DNA from 2 places in the Thalassotalea sp. SU-HH00458 genome. Region 1 is predicted to be linked to the other one. Evidence: predicted binding sites of a transcription regulator. Region 1 holds the regulator's gene; the other holds the start of a gene.

Evidence for each region. Region 1 encodes sigma-54, which starts transcription at its own class of promoters, with help from an activator protein. Its sites were predicted from a motif close to GTTGGCACGNNNNTNGNNT; they were not measured.
Region 2: a site for sigma-54 is predicted at 4,001-4,019, ahead of ABXH06_RS05205 (PEP-CTERM sorting domain-containing protein). Genes of this name have one in related genera too.

Annotation. Positions count from the first base shown of each region.
Region 1 is NZ_BAABWW010000002.1:188,947-200,562, forward strand. It holds gene mgtE (magnesium transporter) at 1-760, opposite strand, end outside; gene ABXH06_RS03800 (HPr family phosphocarrier protein) at 953-1,231, opposite strand; gene rapZ (RNase adapter RapZ) at 1,236-2,090, opposite strand; gene ptsN (PTS IIA-like nitrogen regulatory protein PtsN) at 2,115-2,567, opposite strand; gene hpf (ribosome hibernation promoting factor) at 2,595-2,882, opposite strand; gene ABXH06_RS03820 (RNA polymerase factor sigma-54) at 2,906-4,414, opposite strand; gene lptB (LPS export ABC transporter ATP-binding protein) at 4,482-5,213, opposite strand; gene lptA (lipopolysaccharide transport periplasmic protein LptA) at 5,210-5,764, opposite strand; gene lptC (LPS export ABC transporter periplasmic protein LptC) at 5,730-6,296, opposite strand; gene kdsC (3-deoxy-manno-octulosonate-8-phosphatase KdsC) at 6,293-6,871, opposite strand; gene ABXH06_RS03845 (KpsF/GutQ family sugar-phosphate isomerase) at 6,871-7,836, opposite strand; gene ABXH06_RS03850 (calcium/sodium antiporter) at 7,845-8,828, opposite strand; gene mlaF (phospholipid ABC transporter ATP-binding protein MlaF) at 9,187-9,996, shown strand; gene mlaE (lipid asymmetry maintenance ABC transporter permease subunit MlaE) at 9,993-10,769, shown strand; gene mlaD (outer membrane lipid asymmetry maintenance protein MlaD) at 10,817-11,287, shown strand; gene ABXH06_RS03870 (MlaC/ttg2D family ABC transporter substrate-binding protein) at 11,314-11,616, shown strand, end outside.
Region 2 is NZ_BAABWW010000002.1:509,263-520,878, forward strand. It holds gene ABXH06_RS05185 (efflux RND transporter periplasmic adaptor subunit) at 1-965, opposite strand, end outside; gene ABXH06_RS05190 (LysR family transcriptional regulator) at 1,081-2,025, shown strand; gene ABXH06_RS05195 (DNA-J related domain-containing protein) at 2,163-2,744, shown strand; gene ABXH06_RS05200 (hypothetical protein) at 2,809-3,684, opposite strand; gene ABXH06_RS05205 (PEP-CTERM sorting domain-containing protein) at 4,088-4,867, shown strand; gene ABXH06_RS05210 (S8 family peptidase) at 5,310-7,778, shown strand; gene ABXH06_RS05215 (DUF6689 family protein) at 7,943-8,779, shown strand; gene ABXH06_RS05220 (FHA domain-containing protein) at 8,806-9,708, shown strand; gene ABXH06_RS05225 (protein kinase domain-containing protein) at 9,724-11,616, shown strand, end outside.

The sequences.
Region 1 (11,616 bases):
CAACATCATCTATGGTGATACGGCCCAACAAGCGGCCTTCATCGTCAACAACCGGTGCTGAAAACCAATCATAACGCTCAAACAATTGAGCGACTTCGCGTTCAGGCATATCGGCATTTAGCGCGGTAATTTCATCATTAATGAGTTTAGAGATCACGACTTCTGGTTTTGCTGTGACAATATGCGAAAGTGACACCGCTCCAATAAAGTGATCTTTTCTATCAACGACATAAAAAGAGTCTGTCGCTTCTGGTAATTCGCCTTTAAGACGTAAATAACGTAACACTACATCAACAGTAACATCAGGGCGTATAGTGATAGTATCGGTATTCATGATACCGCCAGCGGTATCTTCATCAAAAGAAAGCGCCGCTTCAACACGACTTCTGTCTTGTGAATCCATTGAACTTAATACTTCACGGTAAACACTATCTGGCAGTGTTCGTAATACCTCAGCAAGATCATCAACGTCCATACCCTCAGCAACTTCTGCGAGTTTTTCTGGACGCATTTTTTTCAAGATGCCTTTTCGAACTTCTTCGTTTAATTCTTCGAGCACTTCACCGTGATGGTCGTGATCGATAAGTTGCCATAACACGGTACGGCTTTTACTGGGAGAGGATTGTAAAATCAAAGCAAGATCGTAGGCAGGCATATTTTGTAATAGCTTGCGGACATAGACAAACATACCACTACCAAGTGCTTTGTTCACTTGCAGTAATCTTTGTTGGTTGTCTTCTTGTTCTGAAGTTTCCGGCATAAAGTTTTCCTGTGCCGTTAAAAAACGAAAATGGTAATTAATTACGAGTTATAGCGGGCAGAATTTGTTATACATAACATAATTATTGGTTGCCCAGTTGCTATAAGTTTATCTCAACTGACTGGTTTTAGCAGCTTTTTTCTTATTATATCCACGAAATTTTACAGCTTTGTGAAAGGGATCTTGAGGTTATTATTCGTCTTCATCGAATTTATCGGAAAAAAGCTGGCAGACATTATCAAGGGCATCTTGTGCTTCTAGCCCTTCAGTATGAATCGTCACTTCTTTCCCTTGGCCGCCGGCTAATAACATAAGCCCCATAATACTGCTGGCATCGGCTTGTTTGCTTTCAAGTTCAATTGTAACTTTGGCATTGAACTTTTGACTTAACTGCGCCAATTTAGTTGCGGCTCTTGCATGCAGCCCTAATTTATTAGTAATTAATAAGGTTTTATTTAGTTTAATAGTCATAAGGTTAAGTACTGGCTACGTCAAGATCTCGATGGCGCGCTTGCACATCTTTACGCTCTTTTCTTAAATTATTTGCGAGTAATTCCGCAATATAAACGGAACGATGTTTACCGCCGGTACAACCAATGGCTATGGTTATATAACTTCTATTATTACGTTCTAAATGTGGTAGCCAAGTCATCATAAAACTATTAATTTGCCAGATAAATTTAGTGACAATAGGTTGGCTAGCGAGAAAATCTTGTACGGGTTGATCTAGTCCCGTATATGGTTTGAGATCTTTTTCCCAAAATGGATTTGGTAAAAATCGAGCATCAAAAACATAATCAGCATCTTGAGGGACGCCATGTTTAAAGCCAAAAGATTCAAAGACCACAACCATAGTGCCAGTTGTTTTACCGAGAATTCGCTCTCTGATCAAATCCGCTAATTGATGAGGGGTAAGTTGACTGGTGTTGATGTATAAATTTGCACGGCTTGAAATAGGCTCTAACAGTTTTTTCTCAAGTGATATCGCTTGATCAAGCGCAATATTCTGTTTGATCAATGGATGCAAGCGGCGTGTTTCGCTAAAACGTTTAATTAAGTCGTTATCATCCGCATCTAAATAAACAATATTTAGATCTACCGCACTGGGTAAGTAATTGATAATTTCAGAAATATCATTAGGATCTGCCGGTAAATTACGAACATCTAAGCTAACCGCTACGGTTTCATAATCATTAATCACCGTATGTGTTAAAGCTGGTAAAAGATTGACAGGGATATTATCAACACAATAATAACCTAAATCTTCCAGCACTCTTAATGCGACACTTTTTCCTGATCCTGAACGGCCACTAACGATGATGAGTTTCATTGTCGAAATCCTTGGTACTAAGGTTTAGTTATTATTTTTCAATAAATTGAAAAGCTCTGAACTCGAGTGACATTTTCGGACCAGTTTGCAAGTTTGTTTATCACTAAAAATTTGTGCAATGCTTTGTAGCGTGGATAAATGTTGTTGACAATTTTCTTCGGGTACGAATAAAGCAATAAAAATATCGACGGGTCTATTATCTATCGCATCAAAATCAATTGGAGACTCTGTTGTGGCAATCACGACAACGACTTTACCCCCATCAGTTAATCTACCGTGTGGGATCGCGATACCATTACCTATCCCAGTTGAACCCATTTTTTCACGTGCCATTAGACTTTCAAGCAGTGAATAAGTGTTAAAATCAGTATAAGACTCGGCAGCTTTTTCACATAATAATTCTAAAATACGCTTTTTGCTAGTAGCATGAACTGCACACAAGGTGCAGTTCTCGTTAATAAGTTCAGTTAATTTCATAATGCTCGTGTTGAAATAGACGATGGATTAATGTTGGTTGATTTTGCCTTTGTACTTTAAAACTTGTTTATCGAGTTTATTAACTAAAGCATCGATTGAAGCATACATATCGGCATTTTCGGCTTTTGCGTGTATTTCTGTTCCGTTAAGATGGGCTGTTGCTTCCGCAATTTGATTCAGCTTTTCTACCGTCAATACCACATGAACATTATTTATATGATCAAAATGTCGTTCCAACTTGGCAAATTTTGTATTGACACTTTCACGTAAAGCTTCAGTAATTTCAACATGATGACCAGCAAGATTAATTTGCATAAGCTTAGATCCTTATTTAGTTGTTAAAGTAGACTTTTTCGTTGGTTAGAAGGAGGAATTGACAATGATTCTCGATACTTGGCAATGGTTCTTCTGGCGACATTAATGCCTTGTTCTGCAAGTAATTCCGCCATTTTACTATCACTTAATGGTTTGGCTGGAATTTCTGCAGCGACCAACTTTTTAATTAAAGCTCGAATTGCGGTGGATGAACATTCTCCACCATTTTCTGTACTTACGTGGCTAGAGAAGAAATATTTTAATTCAAAGATTCCTCTAGGTGTATGCATATATTTTTGGGTCGTAACACGGGAAATAGTGGACTCATGCATATCTACCGCTTCAGCAATATCATTGAGTACCATAGGGCGCATTGCTTCTGGCCCGTGTTCAAAGAAGCCTTGTTGGCGTTGTACAATGCAGTTAGAGACTTTTAACAATGTATCATTTCGGCTTTCTAAGCTTTTAATAAACCATTTAGCTTCTTGTAGGTTTGAACGTATAAACTGACTGTCTGTTGATGATTTCATGTTTCGTGCCATGGAGGCATATTGCTGATTAACCGATAATCGTGGTGCTGTATCTGGATTTAATTCAACCATCCAACGACCATTTTTCTTTTCGACCGAAACATCAGGGATGACATATTGATCATCACCTTTAATGACACTATCACCTGGTCTTGGATCCAGCGATTGAATTAGCTTGATCACTTCGCGTAGTTGATCTTCTTTTAAACGCGTTTTCCGCATGATTTGGCGATAATCTCGGTTACCTAATAAGTCGATATATTCATTAATGATCAGCTTACTTTCTTTTAACCAAGGCGTTTCTTTATCAAATTGATTTAATTGAATGGTTAAACATTCTGAGATAGAGCGAGCCCCAACGCCAACAGGATCAAACATATTAATACGTTTAAGTACGGCTTCAACTTCATCAAGTTCAACTTCTTCATTGCCCATCGCTTCAAGAATTTCTTCAACACTGACTCTTAAATAGCCAGCATCATCGATGGCATCAATAATAGCCGTCGCGATGGCAAGGTCCGTTTCTGAAAATGGCGTTAACTCCATTTGCCAGCGTAAATGGTCTTGAATGGAGTCCGTTGTTTCGCCCTGATAAGTATAATCTTCTGAAGCAGGTGCACTGGCACCGGTATTTGAAACGCCAGCACTGTAGCTTTCTTCCCAGGTAGTGTCTATGTTGAGCTCTTCAGGGATCTCAGATTTATCCATAGCTTCCGTCGTACTAATTTCATCGATAGTAGGAGCTGAATCTTCACTGCCGTCGGATGTTTTAGTGTTTTGTTCTGTTACACCAGCAGAAAATGCTTCTTCTAAGTTATCCGATTGCGCATCATTGTCACTTGGGGTTGATTCATCTACTTCTAATAATGGATTACTTTCAAGAGCTTCTTGGATCTCTTGCTGAAGATCCAACGTCGACAATTGCAAAAGCTTAATCGCTTGTTGCAATTGTGGAGTCATGGTGAGTTGTTGTCCTATTCGGAGCTGCAGACTAGGGCGCATTTATCGTATTATTTTCCTATTTTCTAGCTTCATATTGATTTTTACTTTTTATCAAAGCTTTGTGTAACTATAGCGTGAATTGCTCACCAAGGTATACATCTCTTACCTGTTGATTCGCAAGAATTTGATCTGCATTGCCTTCCGCGATTAATTCACCGTGACTAACAATATATGCATGCTCACAAACGTCTAATGTTTCACGAACATTGTGATCTGTGATTAAAATTCCAATGCCACGTTGTTTTAAGTGTAGGATAATTTTTTTTATATCACCTACTGAAATTGGATCAACACCAGCAAAAGGCTCATCAAGTAAGATAAATTTGGGCTCTGCCGCTAGTGCTCTCGCAATTTCAACTCGGCGTCGTTCGCCACCGGATAAGCTCATGCCTAAATTATCTTTGATATGACCTATATTAAATTCTTCAACGAGATGCTCAAGCTTTTCTTCTCTACTGATATCATCTAAATCTTTGCGGGTTTGCAAAATCGCCATAATATTTTGATATACCGTTAGCTTACGAAAAATGGAAGCTTCCTGTGGAAGGTATCCGATACCTTTTCGGGCTCTTTCATGCATAGGGAGTAAAGTAATATCTTCATCATTTAAGATGATTGAACCGCTATCACTATTGACTAAACCAACTATCATATAAAACGAAGTTGTTTTACCGGCACCATTTGGACCGAGCAATCCGACAACTTGGCCTTCTTGCACTTTCATACCAACGTTTTTTACGACTTTTCGGCCTTTGTAGGCTTTTGCCAAATTATTGGCAATTAAGGTGGCAGTGGTCATTTATTTTTATTATCCAACGATTTTTTATCTAACTTTTTTTTCTCAAGGTTTTTCGGTTGTAATACCGTTTGTACTCTAGCATTGTCGTCACTGCTTGCCTGTACTTGTTCGGTCAAAAAATTATAACTGATAGTGGTGCCACTGACTTTGCTGCCTTCTTGACGAAGTTCAGCATTTCCTGAAATCATCACCGTATTTTTTTCAGGTTGATATTTAATTTCATTTGCTTGTAGATAAATAGGCGTTCCGTCTTCCAATATTTGTTCGAACGTTGCTGGTTGCCCTTTGGCAATATATGTTTTTTCGTTACTCGTGGCTTCTGTCACAACTTGCACTAGGTCTGCTTTTATTGTTAAAGAGCCTTGGGTAATAATGACATTATCAATGTAACTAAATATTTTATTTTTGAGATCAGCTGCTTGTCTAGAAGCATCAATTTTGATTTCTTCATTCAAATCAACTTTTGCTGCTATAACACTATATGAAAGACTTAAGGTTACCCCTAAAGCCAAACAACTAGTTTTTAATAGGTTGAAATATGGTTTTTTCATGTTTTGTCAGCGTTACTTGTTTAGTGTTTAAGTCTACAATCAGTCCTGTACCGTACATGGTAAAATCAATTCCTTTTATTTCTATCTTTTTTTCTGAACTAATAATATTAGTGTTTAAATCTAATTCTAAATACTTTCCATGGATCTCTTGAATTAAACTTTTACTGTCGGTTGCAATTAACGCCACTTTACTTTCAAGTTTTACTCTATTGCTATTGTAGAGTGTGCCTTCATTTGCACTAATTTTCCATGGAGAATCGGTATTTTTTGGGTATAAGGTATATTTAGGAAACTCAAAGTGTGTGACTGATAATTCCGAATAATGTTCCATTCGATTCGCATCGATAATATAGGAGAGTTGGCCTATGCTGTTATACGTTTCGCTATTTAAGCTTTCAGCAATAAAATCAGGGGATATTTTGTTATCTATAGCATTGGTGATTTGGTTACTGTTTTGGTGCCATTCAATGACAATGTAACTGACCACTGAAAAAATAAAAAATAGTAACGAAGCTATATATATGCGTGTCATATACTTGCGCCACTGGCATATTGCAGGCTGTTTTGACTTTGCATAATGATATCGCATATTTCACGTACCGCGCCAAAACCTCCTTTAATCGTTGTTACATGATCAGCTAAACTTAAAATAGCCGGATGAGCGTCATTCACCGCTATGGATAAACCGACATATTCCATGCATGGATAATCAGGCATGTCATCACCTATATATGCTACTTGTTCCGCGGTTAATTGATATTTCTCAATTAAGGCTTTTAATGCCGGAAGTTTGTTTTCTTCTCCTTGGATAATGTGTTTTACATTCAGAGCTGTCATTCTTGTTTGTACGATATTTGATTGTCTTCCGGTGATCACGGCAACGTCAACACCACTGGCGCCTATAGCTTTGATGCCATAACCGTCTTTTGTATGAAAGGCTTTTAATTCTTCGCCATCGTTACCTAGATAAATTCGACCATCAGAAAATACACCATCTATATCACATACAAAAAGCTTTATATTCTTCGCTTTGTGGTAAATAGTATTGGCTATTTCACCGTATAAAGTTTTCATTGTGTCGTTAGATGACAAGTTAGGCTTTGTCATTAAAGAACTCCTGATTTAAGCAAGTCGTGCATATTCATGGCACCAACGGGATGATTGTTATTATCAACGATTATTAAGCCATTAATCTTATTGTCTTCCATAATTTTCAAGGCTTGTGCAGCTAACATTTCACCTTCGGCTACCCGAGGATTTTTTGTCATGACACTGGCTATGTCGTCCTGATGAATATCAATTTTTTCATCGAGGATGCGACGTAAATCACCGTCTGTAAAAAGCCCAATTAATTCACCACTGTCTTTAATAACGGCGGTCATGCCGAGACCTTTTAAAGACATTTCAACTAATGCCTCTTTGATCTTCGCCTTTTCATTCACTAATGGGATGCGTTCGCCACTGTGCATAATATCCTGCAGGCGTAACAATAACCGTTTACCTAAACTTCCCCCTGGATGAGAAAGTGCAAAGTCATTCGCAGTAAAGTCTTTTGCATTTAGCAGCGCTACTGCTAAGGCATCCCCCATAACTAATGTTGCTGTTGTACTTGAAGTAGGGGCTAAACCTAATGGGCAAGCTTCTTGTGAAACCTTGATACAAACATGGGTATCACTTAATTTTGCTAAGGTAGAGTCAGGGTTGCTGGTCATGGCAATAAGTTTAGCACCAATACGTTTAATAACCGGAATAATTGCCAATACTTCACCGGTTTCACCTGAATTAGATATTGTCAGTACAACATCTTGAGCAGTGATCATCCCTAAATCACCATGACTTGCTTCGCCAGGGTGAACAAAAAATGCAGGCGTGCCTGTACTAGCAAATGTTGCGGCAATTTTTCCACCAATATGACCTGATTTTCCCATGCCAATCACGATTACGCGCCCTTGACAGTTAAACATTAATTGGCAAGCCAGCTCAAAACCGTCGTCAATATATTGCTCAAGTTCAGCAATGGCTTGCTTTTCAATATCAATGACTTGCTTGGCGAGTTGTTTAAAATTCTTCATAAGTTGGATTAATTTTTCAGTTGGCTAAAGAGTAACATTTGATAAGCAATAAAGGTAAACAATAGTAAAACCCCTTTAAAACGGGTAATTCTAAAGTTGCCTGAATGTCTGCTGAAACAAAGAATAAAGAGTAATAATGTGACACCTAACATAAACGGCGCATCTCGTACCGATGCATCTTGATCGATATCACCCGGTGCAATTAAACCGGCTAATGATAATACCGCGAGAATATTAAAAATGTTTGAGCCAATAATATTGCCTAATGCTAAGTCATCCTCTTTTTTGATAATACTCATAATGCTTGCGGCAAGTTCTGGCAAGCTTGTACCGATAGCAATCACCGTTAAGCCAATTACTAAATCACTGATACCAAAAGCTTTAGCAATAAACACCGATGAATCAACTAGATAACTAGCACTTAACGGTAATAGAATAAGGCCAACGGTTAACCAAAATAGCGCTAAAGGTGTTTTAATTGCTTCAGGAACTTCTGATTCCGCTTCAAGGATCATGGCATCATTGACTTTATTGTCTTTCGCTCTTTTTAGGGTAATAAAAAGTAATGAAAAAATGTAAACAAAGAAGCCAATAATTAAGATTAATCCTTCATTAAAAGTAAATTGATTATCCGAAAGCATCCAATAAGCAAGCGCCGTAATAGCTAAAATCAGTGGAATTTCACGTTTGATCGTTGAAGAAGAAACTGATAATGGGTGAAGTAACGCTGTTATCCCCAACACTAAGGCAATATTGGTAATATTAGAGCCGATAGCGTTACCGATAGCTGTGTTGGGGTTGCCATGAAATGAAGCGGTACCTGCAATCATCATTTCAGGGGCTGAAGACCCCATCGCGACGATAGTTAAGCCGATTATCATTGGCGAAATACCAAAGTTTCTAGCAAGTGACGAAGCACCAAACACAAACTTATCAGCACTCCAAACGAGAGTGACCAGCGAAATAAGTAAAATTAAAATTTGAACAAACATTAAGGACTCCATTAAACCAAGGGTAATTGTCGCTGGTTGGTAGAGAAAAAAAAAGGATTTTTGAGTAATGAGGTTAAAAAAAACGTCGATGCGATGAAATTTGCTATTTTTTCAGCAAAACCTCCTGCATTGAAACGAGATAATTGGCTTTTTGTACGAATAGATTTTTGCCAAGGCCGCGTTATCGGGAATAAAGTTTAAAATTCAATCGGTAAATCTTACACTTTCTTACGTTTTGATACGTTTACTTACTAATTATAAACGTAATAAGTTGTTATTTTCGGGTGAAGTATCTCGTTGGATCAGGTAGAATTCTCGCTTAATAATTTATAAGGATAATCGCACTAAAAAACGCACTATGTCAGATATTTTAGTAGATATTAAAAATATGACTTTTAAAAGGGACGAACGTATCATTTATGATGATATTAGTTTGCAAATCCCGAAAGGAAAAGTCACCGCAATTATGGGACCAAGTGGGATAGGGAAAACTACTTTGTTGCGTCTTATTGGTGGGCAATTAAAACCTGAATCGGGCCATATTTACTTTGATAACTTAGATATTCCTTCACTCTCAAGAACAGAACTTTATTCCGCTCGTAAACGAATGAGTATGCTTTTTCAAAGTGGTGCGTTATTTACGGACATGTCCGTTTATGAAAACGTTGCTTTTCCTATCAGAGAACATTCACAATTATCGGAAGCGATCATTGAAAAAATGGTGTTGATGAAACTAGAAGCCGTAGGTTTACGGGGTGCACGGTTTTTGAAGCCAAGTGAACTTTCTGGTGGTATGGCTAGGCGTGCAGCCTTAGCACGAGCGATTGCCTTAGATCCCGAACTTATTTTATATGATGAACCGTTTGCCGGCCAGGACCCTATATCAATGGGGGTGATTGTTCGGTTGATTCGTGCATTAAACGATGCATTAGGCTTGACTTCAGTTGTCGTTTCACATGATGTGCCTGAAGTAATGAGTATCGCCGACTATATCTATATTATCGCCGAGCAAAAAATTATTGGTCATGGTACGCCAGAGCAAATTGCACAGCAAACTTCTCCTTTAGTGCAACAGTTCGTCAAAGGTGAGGCCGATGGTCCAGTACCTTTTCATTATCAAGCGCAACCTTATCAAGAAGAGCTATTGGGTAAGGATACGTCATCATGAATATACTGATTTTATTAGGGCGTAAAGTTCTTGGACGTATCTCGGCATTAGGACGTGCCATATTAATGCTAGGCTCTGCCTTGTTACATGTGCCAAATGTAAAAAAAGGCTTTCCATTATTGATGAAACAGCTGTATTCAGTGGGGGTTTTATCATTAGTTATCGTGTTAGTTTCTGGGTTGTTTATTGGTATGGTTTTAGCCCTGCAAGGCTATACAATTTTGGTGGGTTATGGTGCAGAAGCCAGTTTAGGCCCTATGGTTGCTCTTTCATTATTGCGAGAGTTAGGTCCCGTGGTCGCGGCATTATTATTCGCCGGGCGAGCTGGCTCAGCGTTGACCGCCGAAATAGGCTTAATGAAAGCAACAGAACAATTATCTAGTTTAGAAATGATGGCAATAGATCCACTTCGCCGGGTAATTGCTCCTAGGTTTTGGGCGGGTTTTATTTCTTTACCTTTACTTGCTGCCATTTTTTCGGCGGTTGGTATTTTAGGGGCACATTTGGTTGGGGTTGATTGGTTAGGCGTTGATGGCGGTACTTTTTGGTCAGTAATGCAAGCTCAAGTTTCCTTAGAAAAAGATATTTTAAATGGCGTGATAAAAAGCATTGTTTTTGCCTTTGTTGTTACATGGATTGCCGTTTATAAAGGTTATGATTGTGAACCTACCTCAGAAGGTATTAGCCGTGCAACCACGGCAACTGTGGTACAATCATCCTTATTAGTATTAGGTTTAGATTTTATTTTAACGGCGTTAATGTTTGCAAATTAATTGCAATATTAACCTGAGTGTTTATTTTTTAGAGTGTGGTGTCTGACATGGTGTCGAAAAAAGTTGAGTTATTCGTAGGGTTATTTGCTGCATTGGGTATAGCAGCTCTACTCATGTTATCGTTAAAGGTTGCCGATAGTGGTATATCAGGCAATGGCAAGACTTATCAACTCTATGCTAAGTTTGACAATATTGGTGGTTTAAAGGTTCGCTCTCCTATTAAAGTAGGTGGCGTAGTTGTTGGCCGCGTCAGTAAAATTAGTTTAGACGCTGAAGATTATACTCCGATAGTGACATTAGATATTTATGCGGAATATGATAACTTTTCGGAAGCAACGTCAGTGTCAATTTTAACGTCTGGTTTATTAGGTGAACAATATATTGGTTTGTTGCCTGGATTTATTGATGAATCAGTCGAAACCTTAGTTGCGGGTGATTATATTGAAGATACTAAACCTGCTTTAGTGTTAGAAGAATTAATCGGACAATTTTTATTTAGCCAAGGGAGTGGCGATTAATGTTGGTGTTAAGAAAGTCAAATACGATGAAAAAAATAGTCACTTTTGGGTTAGGGATTAGTGTTACCTTATTTGGTGTAGCAAGTGAGTTTGAACAGCCGTTGTCGAAAATTTCTCCTGAAATGGTGAATTTTGTTGCGTTAGCACCAGCAGGCGGTACTTCTATTAACGTTGATAAAAAAGACCCGTATAAAATGATCAAAACGGTGGCTGATATCACGTTTAAACGGTTTGCAAACGAACAAACTGCAATCCAAAAAAATCCAAACATTTTAAAGGATATTGTTCGTGAAGAATTGATCCCTTACATTAATTACCAATATGCCGCG
Region 2 (11,616 bases), 320 kb from region 1:
TATTGCAATATATTGTTTTCGCCCACCGTTAGAACGAAGCGATTTTTTAAATCGGTACCAATCGCTTTACTTGGAATAATGATTTGCTCAGTAACAGCGTTAGCGGCTAATTTTATACGGGCAAATGAACCGGCACGTAACTGATTGTCAGCATTTTCAAAAACGGCGCGTAGACGTAATGTTCCGGTTGAAGCATTGATTTGATTATCAATAAAATTGATATAGCCTTCATATGGAAAAGTGGTTTGTCCGACTTTTTGCATGATGACTTGTTGCTTGCTGTCAGCAGTGATATTACTGAAAGATTGATTCCATGTGCGCTCATCTATATCAAAATAAGCGTACATTTTCTTATTTGAAACGATAGATGTCAGCACGCTTTGTCCAGCTATTACGTTATTACCTTTTGTGATATTCGCGTTAGAAATAACACCATTGATGGGTGAACGAATAGCGCTAAATTCTAAATCGAGCATTGCTGCATCAAGTTGTGCTTGTAAGGCTAATACTTGTGCTTCACGTTGGCTTAACGTCGATTTTCGTAATTCCACTTCTTCTGTTGAGATGGCTTTCCTTTCTGATAATCTTACGGCACGTTGGGCTTCACTTTTTGCTTGCTCTAGCGCTGCTTTAGCACTTAATACTTGAGCTTCTAAGCTGGTAACTACCGCTTTAAAAGGTCTGTTATCAAGTTGAATGAGTAAATCACCTTCATTAACCACATCGCCTTCTTTAAAAGCAATGTTATTAATTACGCCTGAAACTCTCGGCATCAACGCGACTTCTTCTGGAGATTCAACTCGTGTTGTGTAAGTGTGCCAATTTTGTACGGGTTTAATTAATACTTCAGCCACATCAATAGGCTGCAATGGTCGCTTTGCAGGTGCTGCAGTCGATTCATCACTACAACCAGAAAGTACTATTGTTAACCCAACAACAGAATACATAAGAATATTTTTTAACATTTGAGACTCCTTGAATAATGAAGCCATGATACGGAACTAGTATGTTGATAAAAAGCCTAGTTATTTACACTTATTAGTGCCAAAATTGCACCAATAGTGTTTTTGGAAAGAAATTATGGATACAACAAGTCGACTATTATTATTATTAGATGTAGTTGAAAGAGGTTCTTTTGCAAAGGCTGCGCTGGCACGTAACATAGATAGATCTGTAATTTCTAAACAAATAAGCCGTTTAGAAGAAGAGCTTGGGGTAAGGTTACTAAATAGAACAACACGATCCTTCTCGTTAACAGCCGCCGGAGCTGAAATGATTAAAAAAGCGACGCAACTGCGTGAGCTTTTAGGAGAAACGGTTCGGTTAGCGGAAAATTACCATCAAGAGCCCAGAGGGGTTTTAAAAATAACGGCATCTACCACGATAGGACGACGCTTTATACAACCTGTGATAAATGATTTTCAAAAGCGTTTTCCACAAGTTGAAGTGGAATTGCATTTAAATGAACTACTTGTTGATATTGTATCCGAAGGTTTTGATCTAGCTTTTCGAATTGGAGAGCCAAAAGACTCCTCGTTAATCGCACGAAAAATTGCACGTAACCGATTATTACTGTTAGCATCTCCTGCATTTATAGATACTTATGGTATGCCAAGCACAATTGAAGAATTGGCAAAATTACCTTCTGCTAGTTATTCAAGCCAGTCAGTTAAAGTAGAAAGTATTCATTATTACGATGAGCAAAACAAACAATGCGAACAAAAAACCTTTAGTACATTTAGAGCGAATAATGGTGAAGTATTGCTGATGAAAGCCTTATCTGGAACTGCTTATGTTTTAGCTCCTGCTTTTATTATTGAAAATGAAATAAAAGATGGCTTATTAATTCCGCTATTGCCAAAATTGAAGTTAATGAATTTTAGTGACATGTATGCCGTTTACCCTCACCGTGATTTACCGGTAAGAACTCGTTTGTTCTTTGATGCTGTTAAAGATTATCTTGGTTATCAAACTCCGCTGTGGGAAAAAGCTATTCCAGACTTTGAGAAACTTTATCAAGGTTAAGACCAAACTCCTTTATACTTAACGGCATTAGTACTCTTTTTACTTTATGCACGAAACTAAGGGGAGGCAGTATTTTATGTTAATTTTTAGTATTTTTAACGAGGTGATACATAGGTTTTCAACAGCAAAATTTATTAATAGCGTTAGCTGAAGTTCTTCCCCAATATCCTCTGGGTATCAGTGAATATGATTTGTTATTAGTTTTACAAAAACAGCCATATCAGATATTTTCAAATGATGGGATGCAAGATCCTCTCATTTTATTTCAACGTCATTTTATTTTGTTTAATGCTTTATATCAGTTAAAAGATAGATGGCATCAAGAACAAAGCGCGTGTTTAGATATTGTTGTTACCCACATTAGGTATTTACCTTTTATAGCAGGACAAGAAGGTTTGATACAAGCGGATAATTTACGCGCGTATTATCTTGATTGGCAAAATTTCACTGATACTAAAAAAGAGGACGTTGAAGAACTTATCGAAAGCTTTTGGCAGCTTATGGATGGTGAACATTCATCCTCAACCCTAAGTCAAACAAGTATTGAAAATGCGTTTAAATGTTTATTAATCAAAGATAGCGATGATTTTAAGCAAGTAAAAATACAATATCGTAAATTACTGCATCAACACCATCCCGATAAAGGCGGTGATACGCAAAAATCACAAGAAATTAAAGCTGCCTACGCAATACTCAAGGCTTATTTCAATAACCATTGATTGCAATATAAATGGTGCATTGATGGTAAACATTTATATATTGGTAGTAGCACACCTTTTTATATTAATTCACCATGGGCTTTTTTAATGTAAACGATGTTTTATATATTTTATTGTAATACCTTGCTGCATCTTCTTGGCTACTGGAATCGAACCACTTCATGTGTGCGTCAAAGTATTCGCGAGTCTTACTCGTTGTTTTAATTACAGCATTAAAGGCCTTGACCATCTTTGCTCCTATCTTTGATTTTGAGCATAAAATGTTGCCAAGCATATAATTAGGGGCTTCTTTTAGTGGAAAACTCTCAATAACTGTATTGTCTTCCTCTGAGTAAAAACCAAACACGTTAGGGTATTCAATTGATATATCAAATCGTGCTTTTTCGATCATATTTACTATGCCTCTATTCGCTTTACTCGCATGACGTTTCCAGAAAAAATGAGCGTTTTCGGGAGAATTAATTAATGAATCTATTTCAACGCCGTAACTTCGACCGCCAACAATGCCAAATTTAATTCCAGCGACTGTATTGATAATATCGTAAATAGAGACAGTCTTTTGTTGAGTCACTAACTGCCTGACTTTTTGGAAATAGGGGGAATTTTTATTGATGTATAATCGCAAGCCTGGGAAAACAGTTTGAGGTATTTGGGTACTATAACTAAATTCATTTCTTTCTTTTGTGGTGAGCTTATTCCCAATGCAGACATTTTCTTGATGTTTGATCAGAGTAAAACCGCGTTTAACAGGAACGTGTAATTTTTTAAAAAAATACTGTGAATTTAAGTGAGCTGCTAAAAGATTAAAAGTACTGGTGTCTATATCAAGTACTTTGTTTTTCGCAGTGACATTATTTTGTGGTGCATCAGTAACCCAAACTATTTCAGTAGCAAGCGATTGGCTAGTAATAAAAAGAGAATAAAATGAAAAGGTCACCATTATTTTATGTAACGATAAACAAGGTAAATTTTTAATTCATTTCCCATCCAATAAACTCTGTTAATTATTAATGTATAACACTTTTTTAAACTAATAAGAAATAGATAGTCAAACTCAATGGTTAATATAGCTTGCTGCTTAATTATTCATCGTAATGAAAATATTTATCTTAACTGAATTTATTTACATCAAAAAAGTGCTTAATTACTATCAAAAAAATTGCACTGAAAGTTGTATATATGTTCAATAATTTTACACTTTTAAATTGTTATTATATTTTTTCTTTTTATCTATTTGAAAAATAAGTGTTTATTTATGTGGCATGCTCTCTGCCTAATGTTGGCTGATGTATTTAAATATACAATAAAACATGGATTAATTATTTTTTAAATAAAGGTTACATATGAAATTATCTCACATTATTTTTGGTTGTTCACTGACTGCCCTGACCGCTGTTTCAAATGCTGGCGTAATTTATTCAGAAGGTTTTGAAGGGAATGACAATACATGGTCTGCATATCATAGCCCTGTTATCAATACTCCTTCTGGTGCCATTACCGCTAGCGATGGCAATAACTATGGTCTAATTGATATATCAGTCGGGGGAGCAACTGGAGCATATACTTTTTTTAGTGGCTCTAGTTCAGTATTTGGTAATGGTTTTAGTACCAGTCTTGATGTGTTCATTGATCCTACTGTATGGGCAATTGGTGATGGTTTTGATTATTCATCAGCAGTAAATAACCAAAGTGGCGTTCATAATAGAGATTTTATATTTAACGCTGGTCAAACAACAAATAATGGTTTTGTGATTAATGCTTCTAACAACAGTGGTTTTGACTTTAATGAAGGGTCATTAATAAACAGTGATTATTATGAAGTAACTACTGCCGGTTGGTACACACTAGAGCACGTTTTTTATAATCAAGGTGGGGTGCTAGCCGTTGATTTTAATATTTTAGATGGCGTTGGTGCACTGCTTCACACTGAAACACGTTCTACAGCAGCAGATGATATTGCCACTGTTATCGGTGGTAATAGATATGGCTGGGTAACATATACTGATATGTCATTAGCTATTGATAATTCAACGTTAAGTATTACTGAAGTACCTGAGCCTTCTACATTGGCTATTTTTGCGTTAGGTATCTTAGGTTTAGCATCACGTCGATTTAAGAAATAACTATTCTTAACCAGTTTATAATATTTAAAAAACACCAATGATGATTGGTGTTTTTTTTTGAATTAACAAAAGCTACAACCAAAATAGAAGAATATTCACTACACCTTTGGTTCATGCATTTCTGCGCTAATACACCGCTAAACAGTTGTTGTTAACATTGTTTTATAAATTTTATTTTTATAGATAATTTGTTGATTAATTGGTCCTTTGTAAACGCACTTTGTTGGCGACACTTTTGATGTTGTGAACATGCATTAGATTGATTAATTGGCAATATTTTCCTAGCTCGCTTTTTGAAAACTTTTCAAATCCTGTCATGTGAAAATCTTACTAGGGGTTTTCCCCTAAAGTGCGTAGGGACTGATCCCGATGGTTTCTTCTTACAAATTACAGTCCAATGATGAGTGTAAAATTCATTCCTTCAAAAAAAGTGGATAGAAAAATGAAATCAATTTTAAAAAACATGGCGATGACCATGTCTATTGCTGGCGTTAGTTTAAGTGCTACAGCAACTGCTGTGATTGGCTCGCAATTAGAGCAAAAATTAGAAAATATGTTATCAACAGATAGTGCTATGGTGGTTGTTTCATATGATCAGCTAGATGCGCTGTCAACGTCACAGATACAAACATTATTGAATCTTGGTATAACACAAGGTGTTCAATTTAAGTCATTACCTATTATGGGGGTGCTGGCCACACCAGCTCAAATCAATCAAATTGCCGATTTATCTGGCGTACGCTCGGTTTTTGCTAACAGAGCATTAACTTATTTTAACGCTGAAGCACGTGAAATCACAGGCGTTGAAAAACTGCAATCAACTGAATTTTCTGAAAATAATGGTATAACGTTTACCGGAAAAGGCGTTACTGTGATAGTTAATGACTCAGGTATAGATGCAACACTTGATGATTTAGCTTATGGCGATAAAGTAGTAGAAAACGTTCAAGGGGCAACACATGCTCAAGCTATATCATTAACTGGCGTTGATGGTGTTTGGATCGAAGGACAACAAAATACTGATTTAAATGTCGGTCATGGTACACACTGTGCGGGTACTGTCGGTGGTTGGGGAACACATTCCGATGGCAAATATAAAGGTGCTGCTGTTGACGCTGATATTGTCGGTTATGGCTCAGGTGCTGGTTTGTCTATTTTAGACGCACTTGGCGGATATGATTATGCGATTTCACATATTTGGGATTTTAACTCGCCAATTCGCATCATGAGTAACTCTTGGGGGTCAAGTGGTCAGTTTGATCCAGAAGGTCCTATTTCTCTTGCATCATATAAAGCGTTTAAACTAGGTATGATTTCGGTGTTTGCTGCAGGTAATGATGGATCTGGTGAAGATACCCACAACCCTTACGCGCAAATTCCTTGGGGGATGTCAGTGGGGGCAAGTACCAAACAAGGAGACTTAATCGATTTCTCTTCTCGGGGCAAGCGAGATGAGCAAGGTGATTTTAGCATGCCTGATGGTTCTACTTGGACTTATAAAAACGAAGTTAGCATTGTTGCTCCAGGGGTGGATATCATTTCAACACGAGCAAAAACAAATGTGGCTTCTAATGGTGGTGCAAATGACGTTGATTATATTGAAGCAGAATATTTACCTTTCTATACTATGATTTCAGGTACTTCAATGGCAACACCACACGTTGCTGGTATTATTGCAATGATGCTTGAGGCGAATCCTAACCTAACGCCATTACAAATTAAGCAAATTATTCAAGAAACCGCAACGAATATGCCTGGCTATGAATCTTGGGAAGTGGGAGCAGGACATGTTAACGCCTATGCTGCGGTTGCCGGAGCTCTGGGTTACGATAATCAACACAGTAAGACAGTTAATAATTTAAACAGTTTTAATGCGAACGCGATAATTTTAGAAGATGAAGCCCCTGAATCATTTGAGCTACTATTTTCTCCGGTTGGCGAGCCAGATGTACATGTATTTAATGTCGAAGAAGACGCAGCTTGGATCAGTGTCTCTTCTGAAACGTTAGCCAATACAATGAAACTTAAATTGGAAGCACCAGATGGTACAGTTTACTTTGGTAATTTAACCTTACCGGTATTAAACACAACAATGCGTGTTTCTGCTCCAGCGCAACCTGGCGACTGGAAATTATCAGCCTTTGGCTTAACGTCTTTGTCTGGTGTGCAAGCTGATCCAACCGGAACGACTAATGGTCCTGGTGTACCAGAGTTTATTAGTGGTGATATATCTGTTCTTAAGTCGGGTGGTTATGAAGGGTTAAACGATATTGAAGGACATCCAGCTGAAAAGGCAATTGAGTTTGCTGTTAGTGAGCGACTTGTTGATAGCGAAAATAATCGTGTTTACCGTCCCGATGCTAAGTTGCAACGTAAAGAATTAGCGAAGTTTTTAGTGATGGGCATGTCTATTAGACAGCAACGTGATTTATTGAATGAGCAACAAATGCATTACAGTGATGTCGGTAGTGCGCATATGCCTTATATTAGTTCGGTAGTTGAAAAAGGAGCTGCCTTAAGAGATCGAGTGCAATCACAAGCACCGGTTATGTTAACCAATGGTAGTTCATTTCAACCTAATGCTGCTGTCAACAAACAAGCGTTGGCATACTCTCTGGTACAATCTTTAGGATTAGAAGCGCAAGTCGCTGAAGCTCCAGAGCAGTTAACGGTAGAGTTTAATGGCGAACGGGTACCTGTTATTGATTCAGATAATATTGACCCAGCCATGAAAGGCCATGTTCAAGCGGCAATCGATATGTCAATCATGGGTGTTAAATTTAGTTTACAACAAGGCCCTTATGATTTAATGCCAAAAGTTGTTGCTGAATTTGAACCTAAATCGAAAGTTAAACGTGGTGATTACGCTGTTATTATCGGGCGCGTATACGACGGTTATTTAAGAAACTAATCGATGTTTCAATTTAAAACCAACCTAATTAGGTTGGTTTTTTGCCTTTATTAAATTACTAGTAATACTTGCTATATGGCGCAGTTCAAAGTAGTTTCTAAGTTAGTATTGGCATCGAAGTATCTATTAAAGACAATAATAGACGTAAATTTAGAGGTGAAAACATGTTCAATTTTAAGAAGTTAGTTGCGCTTGTGATGTCTGTTGTGACTATAGTTTTTAGTTCGTTGGCTCTGGCACAGGATGCCGTAACGATTGATGTTCAGGGTAACAAAGTGGAAGCAGTTATTCATTTACCCGGTAATATTTCAGCCGATATCACGTTAGCCTTTGAAAATGCTGTTGGGTTAACACGTGAAAGTATTGGGATTAGTGCAGAAATCATTGATGTCACGTCATTAAGTGTGCTTGAGCGTTTACCAGATACCTTAAATGTATCGACGGTAGCCGCTTTTCCTATGATGATCACCATAGAGCCATTAACTGATTCAGGGTTTTCTTTTTCAGGTTTAGCAACGTTGGATATTCATACGCATAATTTAGAATATACTGCAGGCACGCCACTTCGTTTTTTTAAAGCTCCATTAAATGGCTCATTTAAAGATATTACAATGACTATGGGGGCCGGAAGTTATCGCGCTCGTGGTTCAATTGGGCGTTTTTCACAATTTATTATTGCCGCGGATATAAGGGCGCCATTAGTGGTTGCTAATCAAAAGTACCAACATTTATTATCTGCTTTAACCAATTTTTCATCACAAATTAATGCTGCTGATTATGCTGAGCTGCTACAAGATGTTAATGCAATTGAACAGTTAATGACAACACAACAGTATGCTTTGGCAAGCAATAAAGTGAATGAGTTCAATCGTCATATAAATGCTGCGCGTGGCACAAATATTCCAGACGTGTGGCGTTCAAGTCGTGATATTGACAATGTAGCCGGTGAATTAATGGCGTACGCCAATACACTGCGATTTAGTTTACGGTTGATACCTTAATGTTAAGTATTTATTAGGGGTAGATTATGCCAGCTAAAATTACTGTGTGTTACCCAGAGCAACCTGCAGTTGAAAGTTTTCTGTTTGAAGAAAATGGTTATCGTATTGGGCGTTCGCATGAATGTGAGCTGTTTTTAGATCATCCAACGGTATCTCGTCAGCATGCGAAGGTGGCTCACCTAAATCAACGTTGGCAACTTCATGATGAACATAGCCGCAATGGTACAAGAGTGAATGGCATCGCAATTACGCATTCATCGTTAGCTGAAGATGCGTTAATTTCTTTAGGTCAATTAGATTGTTTATTTGAGACTAAATCTTTCGAGCAAGTAGATGCTATTAATAACCATAATGTTTGGCGCCGAAATCAGTGCCAACAGCAGATCTCTACTCAAATGAGTCAGCATTTTAGTCAGAATCTCAATACTCAATTACAAAACATTATCCTACTAACTGGGATGCAACGAGGTATGGTGTTGCTTGGTAATTGTCTTGATGATTTACAAATTAGTATGTCGATTGGTATGCAGTCAGATGATTTTAAATTAGCGCGTTTTCAAGGCAGTGTTGGAGCAATATCACAATGTATTCGAACAGAGCGCTCTGTCTTTGCGATGGATGTATCGCATCACCAATTATGGCAAGCAAGAAAGAGTATTGAATTAAAACAAATTGCTGCATTTGCTTGTATTCCGTTATTTTATAAAGATAAAGTAATAGGCATCATCTATACTGATAGTAAAATGTCAGATAAAATTTTAACAGAATTAGACGTTGAAATACTTAACACGATGAGTCAGCAATTGGAAGCCACGGTACAAGCGTTATTATTGCAGCACTCCATTGATTTATTGCAAACTCAATTACACAAAGAAGTGATAAGGACATCAAATATAGCGAACAAGCATTTGTTAACTATGTGTCATTAACTTACCTAAGGTGATATGAGCAAAACTGAAGAACCTGCTAGTGTCTCGCATGACGAAGATCTGCTCAATAAAACACAAGAAATAGAAATTTCTCAGGTACTATCGCCTGGAGATTGTTTAGTCGGGCGTTTTGAAATTCAAGCCATTCAAGGGCAAGGAAATCACGGAGTTGTTTATCGGGCAATGGATAAACAACTCTCTATACCTGTCGCGATTAAAGTCTTACATCCAGCACTCAGCGCTAATGAAAAGGCAATAGTCGATTTTAAAAATGAGCTATTGTTAGTTCGCCAATTAAGCCATCCTAATATTATTCGTGTTCATGAGTATTACCAGCAAGAAACGCTTCATTTTATTACCATGGACTGGATTGACGGAGAAAGTTTAGAAAGTGCATTAGCGAAGGAACGTTTGTCAGTTAACGATAAACTGTCAATTATCAGCCAATTAATGGCAGCAATTGACTTTGCTCAACAGGCGGGGATAACACATGGAGATATAAAACCTGACAATGTGTTATTAGATAAAAATTGTCGAGTGTTTGTTGCTGACTTTGGTCTGTCGGTGTTGGGTGGTAGCCAGAAGGCAGGTGTTATTTCTGCAAGCCCTTATTATTCGCCACCTGAATATCTACAATCGGCAAAAATTAATGCTACCACTGATCTATATGCGATAGGTGTGATAAGTTACCAATTGTGCTGTCTTAGTTTACCTTTTTCAGGCAAAAATTTAGATGAATTAATAACGAGTAAGCAAACGCGTTCATTAACTTTTTCAACCGAAGAGTCTAAACTTTCACACCTAGCGATATGGGTGCTTTCATTGATCTCACCAGATCCTTTAGCCAGGCCTCGCAATGTTGCAGAGGCGTCCAAGCAATTTTCGCAGCTGCAAGAAGAGGTAAAACCCGACAATAATAAAAAGATAGCTGGGGTAATCGCTATCTTGTCTGTTCTTATTTTTATCGTCACCTTTGCCTCTTTTCAATACTTACCTTCTGACGATCGTCAACCTAAAGATCATTATGGCATTGCTGTTTTACCTACGGGTACGAATGACGAGAACTTACTGAGGGATTATTCTCGCTATATAAGCTACCAGCTTGTTGAATTACCTTATTTACGTGTGATTAACCAAGAACGATTAACACAATTATTAAACCAGCTTGGGATAACGTTACCCTTATCAAATGCTAAAATTGAGTTGATAGCAGACTTACTTAAAGTGGATGTATTTGTTCAATTTGATATTGTGGTTAGCGGGAACCAGCAACAAGAAATTAACTTTAATCTACTGTCAGCCAAAGGGTTTAATATTACCAATGAACACCTTGTGACTATTCCATTTGATGAGCAAGTGTGGCGGAAAAGTACACAGGCCTTTTTGGAAGCAATTCAATTGAAATTCAAACCTCAAGACAGTGGGGAGCATAACTTACATTTTGATGAAAATACGCTTAAAGCATTGCTTCCGGTAAAACAATATATCCATGATGGACAGTTTGAATTAGCACAAGAATCACTAACGTCACTGCTTAATGATACGCCACAATCAGCAGAAATATGGCTACAGCAAGGGGAGTTATACTTACAACAAAACCTTACCTTAGAAGCAGAAGAGGCTTATGCAAAAGCGGCAAACCTGAGTACGACATTTTCCTATGTTACAACATTGGCCAGTGCAAGATTAAATGACTTAGCGGGTAAACTTGATGAAGCGCAAACGGATTATTTGTCACTAGTAAATGCATTTCCATATGATATCGCCTTAAAAATGATGTTGGCAGAGTTTTATTTATACACAGAACAACATGCTGAAATGGAAGCTTTATTACTTGATGTTGTGAAACTTGACCCTCACCACCCAACAGCTTGGTTTATGTTAGGCAAAGGAGCCTTTTTGCAAGGT